One region of the Acidaminococcus hominis genome, then DNA from elsewhere that is predicted to be linked to it. Evidence: a T-box and tRNA genes for the amino acid it is inferred to sense, from the RefSeq annotation. Region 1 holds a T-box; the other holds one or more tRNA genes.

Region 1 (3,273 bases):
TGGGCCTTTCCACGGGACTCAGCCAGCATTTGTGCACGGCCAGCAAGATTATCCTGACGCTGACCATGTACACTGGCCGGGTAGGGGTTATGACCTTTGCCCTGGCGCTGACGGCCCGGAAAGACAGCGGCCATATCCGGTACCCGGAAGAAAAAATCATCATTGGTTAGGAGTACATAGAAATCATGAAAGAAAAACGGCAGTTTGTAATCTGGGGCCTGGGCCGGTTCGGCAGCAGCGTAGGAGAAACCCTGGTTCACCTGGGGCACGATGTGCTGGGGGTGGACAAGGACGAGGATGCCGTCCAGGATATGGCGGATAAGCTGACCCATGTGGTGCTGTGCGACGTCATTGACGAAAAAACCGTCAAAAGCCTGGGTATCCGGAACTTTGACGTAGCCATTGTGGCCATTGGGGACCTGGAACCCAGCCTTCTGTGCACCATGCTCATGAAGGAAACCGGGGTAAAGACCATTGTGGCCAAGGCTTCCTCCACCCTGCACGGAAAAATGCTGGAGAAGCTGGGAGCCACCCGGGTCATCTATCCGGAACGGGATATGGGCCGGCGGGTAGGCCATAACCTGGCTTATACCAATATCATGGACTTTATCGAGCTGTCGGACAATATGTGCCTGATGGAAATTGCCATCTCCGAGAAAATGGTGGGCAAGAGCCTGGCAGATTTGGATGTGCGGCGGAAATACAAAGTCAACGTGGTGGCGGTGAAGCATGAAGACGGCACCACGGAAATCAGCCTGGATCCTACCAAGGCCCTGCTGGCCGGGGATATGATGGTGGTCATCGGGTCCCGGCAAAGCGTAGAAGCCCTGGAGGACGGTATATGATCAGTGAAATTACATCCCTAAAAAATGATTTGGTGAAGCGGGCAGCTTCCCTGAAAGTGAAAAAATACCGGCAGCGGGAGCAGCTGTTCCTGCTGGAGGGCAAGCGGGCGGTGGACGAAGCCCGGCGTTCTTCCTGGCAGATCCAGGCCTACTTCTTTACCAAACTGCCGGAAGAATGGACCCAGGAAGCGGATGCTGGAGACACGCCCTATTACCAGGTAACCGAAGCGGTGATGGAAAAAATCACGGCTACGGAAGATCCCCAGGGGGTGGCGGCTTTGGTGGCCCTAAAAGAAACCCCGTTAAAGGATTTTCACCCGGCCAAGGGTCTGGTATTGGTGCTTGATAAAATCCGGGACCCGGGCAACACCGGGACCCTGATTCGGACCGCCGATGCCCTGGGGGCTGCCGGGGTGATTCTTTTGGCAGAGACGGCGGACCTGTACAACCCCAAGGTGGTGCGCTCCACCATGGGCTCCCTGTTCCACCTGCCGGTGTTTACCGGGGTGACCCAGGAAGAGCTGTTAAACTGGTGCCGGAAGGAGCAGTTTACCCTGTGGGCGACAGCACTGGAAGGGGCAAAGAACGTAACGGAAACCGCTTGGCCCCAAAAAACTGCCCTGGTTATGGGCAGCGAAGCGGAAGGGGTGGACCCGGCGCTTCTTGCCCAGGCGGATACCAAAATCATGATTCCTATGGCAGGCCAGGCGGAAAGCCTGAACGTGGCCATTGCTGGAGGAATTCTCCTGTTTTTGGGTTCCCAGGGCCAAAAGGCCTAGCAAAGGGCGAAAGGTTTATTGACGGAAAATCCTAAGAAGTGTATAATAAAGCGTAAATTTAATACACAAGGCGATGACAGAGACAGTACGGCCAGCAATCGGTGCAGCGATTCGGGGACAGTGGGAGCCCGGACAGGAGAGCGCAGGCAGGAACATCACTCTGGAGCCGGTCTTTGAAACAGCAGTAAAAGACCCGGTTTATGCCCGTTACGGCATACGAGTGGCAGCAGTTTTGCTGTCATGAGGGTGGTACCACGGGTCTGTAACGTCTCGTCCCTTAGGGGACGGGACGTATTTTTTTGGAGGTGTAACAAGTGAGCAGCGAAAAAGATCAGTACAGCAACACGCTAAACCTGCCGAAAACCGATTTCCCTATGCGGGCAGGACTTCCCAAGCGGGAACCGGATTTCCTGGATTTCTGGTATAAAAATGATGTGTACGGGGAAAAGCAAAAACTCCATGCCGGCCATAAGAAGTTTGTCCTGCATGATGGCCCTCCCTATGCCAACGGCAAGATTCATATGGGTCATGCCCTGAACAAAATTCTGAAAGACATCATTGTCAAATACAAATACGCCAGAGGTTACGATACCCCTTACGTACCGGGCTGGGATACCCACGGCATGCCCATTGAGCACGCCTGCATCAAGGCCACCGGGGTGGACCGCCACAAGCTGAGTCCTGTAGAACTGCGGAAAATGTGCCGGGAATACGCCCTGGAATGGATTGACACCCAGCGCAGCGACTTTAAGCGCCTAGGCGTACTGGGGGACTGGGCCCATCCCTACGTTACCCTGGATCCCCATTTTGAAGCGGAACAGGTGCGGGTATTTGGTACCATGGCCAACAAGGGCTATATCTATAAGGGCAAGAAAACCGTTTACTGGTGCCCCCACTGCGAAACTGCCCTGGCAGAAGCCGAAATCGAATATGCTGACCAGAAAACCCCGACCATTTTCGTCAAGATGCCTCTGGTCAAGGATAACGGGCTGACTCCGGAAGAAGCCAAGGGTAAACCGGCCTACATGGTTGTTTGGACCACCACCCCCTGGACCATTCCTGCCAACGTGGCTGTCGCTGTAAACCCGGAGGTGGAATACGCCTGGGTGGAATATAACGGCGAAGTATTGATCATGGCAGCAGAACTGGTGGACAAGGTAGCCGAAGAATGCGGCGTCACCTTTGGTCCTGTTCTGGGCACTACCCAGGGCCGGAAATTTGAACTGGCTGAATGCGTCCATCCTTTCCCGGAATATAACCACCGGAAATCCCTGGTAGTCCTGGCCGACTATGTTGACCTGGAAACCGGTTCTGGCTGTGTACATACCGCTCCTGGCCACGGCGACGTGGACTATTTGACCGGTCTGAAATACAACCTGCCCATCCTGTGTCCTGTGGACGAAAAGGGCTGCTTCACCGACGAGGCCGGTGAAATGCTCAAGGGCAAGTTTGTCTTCGACAGCAACGGACTGGTCATCAAACACCTGGCTGAACTGAACGTACTGCTGGGCAAAAAGACCATCCATCACCAATACGCCCACTGCTGGCGCTGCAAGAACCCCATCATCTACCGGGCTTCCGAACAATGGTTTGCTTCCGTAGACGGGTTCCGCCAGGAAGCACTGGACGCCATTGCCAACGATGTAAAA
Region 2 (3,273 bases), 1.4 Mb from region 1:
TATTTTCAAGAGCCAAGCGGCTTTTCAAAATAATTCTATTTTGGAGAGTTTGATCCTGGCTCAGGACGAACGCTGGCGGCGTGCTTAACACATGCAAGTCGAACGGAGAATTTATTTCGGTAAATTCTTAGTGGCGAACGGGTGAGTAACGCGTAGGCAACCTGCCCTCCAGTTGGGGACAACATTCCGAAAGGAATGCTAATACCGAATGTGATCCCTTTTCCGCATGGAGAAGGGATGAAAGATGGCCTCTATTTATAAGCTATCGCTGGAAGATGGGCCTGCGTCTGATTAGCTAGTTGGTGGGGTAACGGCTCACCAAGGCGATGATCAGTAGCCGGTCTGAGAGGATGAACGGCCACATTGGGACTGAGACACGGCCCAAACTCCTACGGGAGGCAGCAGTGGGGAATCTTCCGCAATGGACGAAAGTCTGACGGAGCAACGCCGCGTGAGTGATGAAGGTCTTCGGATTGTAAAACTCTGTTGTCAGGGACGAATGTGCGAATGTTGAATAAGCATTTGTATTGACGGTACCTGACGAGGAAGCCACGGCTAACTACGTGCCAGCAGCCGCGGTAATACGTAGGTGGCAAGCGTTGTCCGGAATTATTGGGCGTAAAGAGCATGTAGGCGGGCTTTTAAGTCCGACGTGAAAATGCGGGGCTTAACCCCGTATGGCGTTGGATACTGGAAGTCTTGAGTGCAGGAGAGGAAAGGGGAATTCCCAGTGTAGCGGTGAAATGCGTAGATATTGGGAGGAACACCAGTGGCGAAGGCGCCTTTCTGGACTGTGTCTGACGCTGAGATGCGAAAGCCAGGGTAGCAAACGGGATTAGATACCCCGGTAGTCCTGGCCGTAAACGATGGGTACTAGGTGTAGGAGGTATCGACCCCTTCTGTGCCGGAGTTAACGCAATAAGTACCCCGCCTGGGGACTACGATCGCAAGATTGAAACTCAAAGGAATTGACGGGGGCCCGCACAAGCGGTGGAGTATGTGGTTTAATTCGACGCAACGCGAAGAACCTTACCAAGGCTTGACATTGAGTGAAAGACCTAGAGATAGGTCCCTCTCTTCGGAGACACGAAAACAGGTGGTGCATGGCTGTCGTCAGCTCGTGTCGTGAGATGTTGGGTTAAGTCCCGCAACGAGCGCAACCCTTATCCTATGTTACCAGCGCGTAATGGCGGGGACTCATAGGAGACTGCCAGGGATAACCTGGAGGAAGGCGGGGATGACGTCAAGTCATCATGCCCCTTATGTCTTGGGCTACACACGTACTACAATGGTCGGCAACAAAGGGCAGCAAAGCCGCGAGGCAGAGCAAATCCCATAAACCCGACCCCAGTTCGGATCGCAGGCTGCAACCCGCCTGCGTGAAGTTGGAATCGCTAGTAATCGCAGGTCAGCATACTGCGGTGAATACGTTCCCGGGCCTTGTACACACCGCCCGTCACACCACGAAAGTTGGTAACACCCGAAGCCGGTGAGATAACCGTAAGGAGTCAGCTGTCTAAGGTGGGGCCGATGATTGGGGTGAAGTCGTAACAAGGTAGCCGTTCGAGAACGAGCGGCTGGATCACCTCCTTTCTATGGAGAACCGTTGGGTACTACGGTACATCAACTATTCTCGTCGACGCACATCTGTCAATATCAATATTCTGTTTTGAGGGTTCTGCCCTCAAGATGGTAAGGAAATGGGCCCATAGCTCAGCTGGTTAGAGCGCACGCCTGATAAGCGTGAGGTCAGTGGTTCGAGTCCACTTGGGCCCACCATATTTTCCTAAAGGAATGTATGCTGGGGGCGTAGCTCAGCTGGGAGAGCACCTGCCTTGCAAGCAGGGGGTCAGGAGTTCGATTCTCCTCGTCTCCACCAATTACTTACTATCGTATGAACCTTGAAAACTTCATAGAAGAGACAAAAACAGTTTTGATGAAAATCAAAATTAAATCTACTACGTATTGTGATGAATATGTAGTAGAAACCTCTAATCTAAATGCGAATTTAGAAGACGAGTAACGAGAAAACTAGGAACGTAAATGTTCCTTAGTAGAACTAGCAGTTTTCACTGAAAAGTGGAAACGAAAGCTCCAGCAAGATTCGAGGCAGTTCGCGAAGCGAGGAAGCAAATTTCCGGAGATAATACACTTAGTATATCGAGGAAAATTTGTGACGAGCGACAAAGAAATGACCGAATATTGCTAGGAGATAAGTCAAGCTACTAAGGGCATACGGCGGATGCCTAGGCACTAAGAGCCGATGAAGGACGTGGTAAGCTGCGAAAAGCTACGGGGAACCGCAAGCAGGTTTTGATCCGTAGATGTCCGAATGGGGAAACCCACCAGCCGTAATGGGCTGGTATCCTTAGGGAAGGGAACCCGGTGAACTGAAACATCTAAGTAGCCGGAGGAAGAGAAATCAAACGAGATGCCCACAGTAGCGGCGAGCGAAGAGGGCAGAGCCTAAACCGGGAAGCTTCGGCTTTCCGGGGTTACGGACTCACATAATTCAAGTTCATCCTAGCCGAATTACCTGGAAAGGTAAGCCACAGAGCATAAAAGCTGCGTAGGTTAAAGGACGAGCGAGAAGGTGAGTATCCAGAGTACCACGAAGCACGAGGAATTTTGTGGGAAGTCGGGGGGACCACCCTCCAAGGCTAAACACTACTTAGTGACCGATAGCGCATAGTACCGTGAGGGAAAGGTGAAAAGAACCGCGGGAGCGGAGTGAAAGAGAACCTGAAACCGTATGTCTACAAGCAGTCGGAGCGCAAGCGACGGCGTGCCTATTGAAGAATGAGCCAACGAGTTGCGGGCACTAGCGAGGTTAAGCAGGAAATGCGGAGCCGTAGGGAAACCGAGTCTGAAAAGGGCGATGAGTTAGTGTTCGCAGACCCGAAACTGTAGTGATCTACCCATGATCAGGTTGAAGCACAGGTAAAATTGTGTGGAGGACCGAACCGGTGAGTGTTGAAAAACTTTCGGATGAATCGTGGGTAGCGGTGAAATTCCAATCGAACGCAGAGATAGCTGGTTCTCCTCGAAATAGCTTTAGGGCTAGCCTCAAGCAGTAAGCATAGGCGGTAGAGCACTGATCGGGATAGGGACTGTAATGGTTACCGAACCCTGTCAAACTACGAATGGTTATGCTGCAAAGCTTGGGAGTCAGACTACGAGAGATAAGTCCCGTTGTCAAAAGGGAAACAGCCCAGACCATCAGCTAAGGTCCCCAATGCCATACTAAGTGGAAAAGGATGTGGGGTCTCATAA

The links. A T-box is a leader RNA that pairs with one kind of tRNA and senses whether it is charged. The one in region 1 lies ahead of ileS (isoleucine--tRNA ligase), so its partner is inferred to be a tRNA-Ile.
Region 2: it has a tRNA-Ile gene. The T-box ahead of ileS (isoleucine--tRNA ligase) is inferred to sense a tRNA for this amino acid. The anticodon was not compared.

The regions. Positions count from the first base shown of each region.
Region 1 covers NZ_JAKVMG010000001.1:1,247,658-1,250,930, reverse strand. The annotation lists gene LKE88_RS05535 (TrkH family potassium uptake protein) at 1-170, shown strand, start outside; gene LKE88_RS05530 (potassium channel family protein) at 186-845, shown strand; gene LKE88_RS05525 (TrmH family RNA methyltransferase) at 842-1,624, shown strand; T-box leader at 1,689-1,905, shown strand; gene ileS (isoleucine--tRNA ligase) at 1,999-3,273, shown strand, end outside.
Region 2 covers NZ_JAKVMG010000001.1:2,604,751-2,608,023, forward strand. The annotation lists rRNA gene LKE88_RS11905 (16S ribosomal RNA) at 38-1,593, shown strand; tRNA gene LKE88_RS11910 (tRNA-Ile) at 1,703-1,779, shown strand; tRNA gene LKE88_RS11915 (tRNA-Ala) at 1,804-1,879, shown strand; rRNA gene LKE88_RS11920 (23S ribosomal RNA) at 2,216-3,273, shown strand, end outside.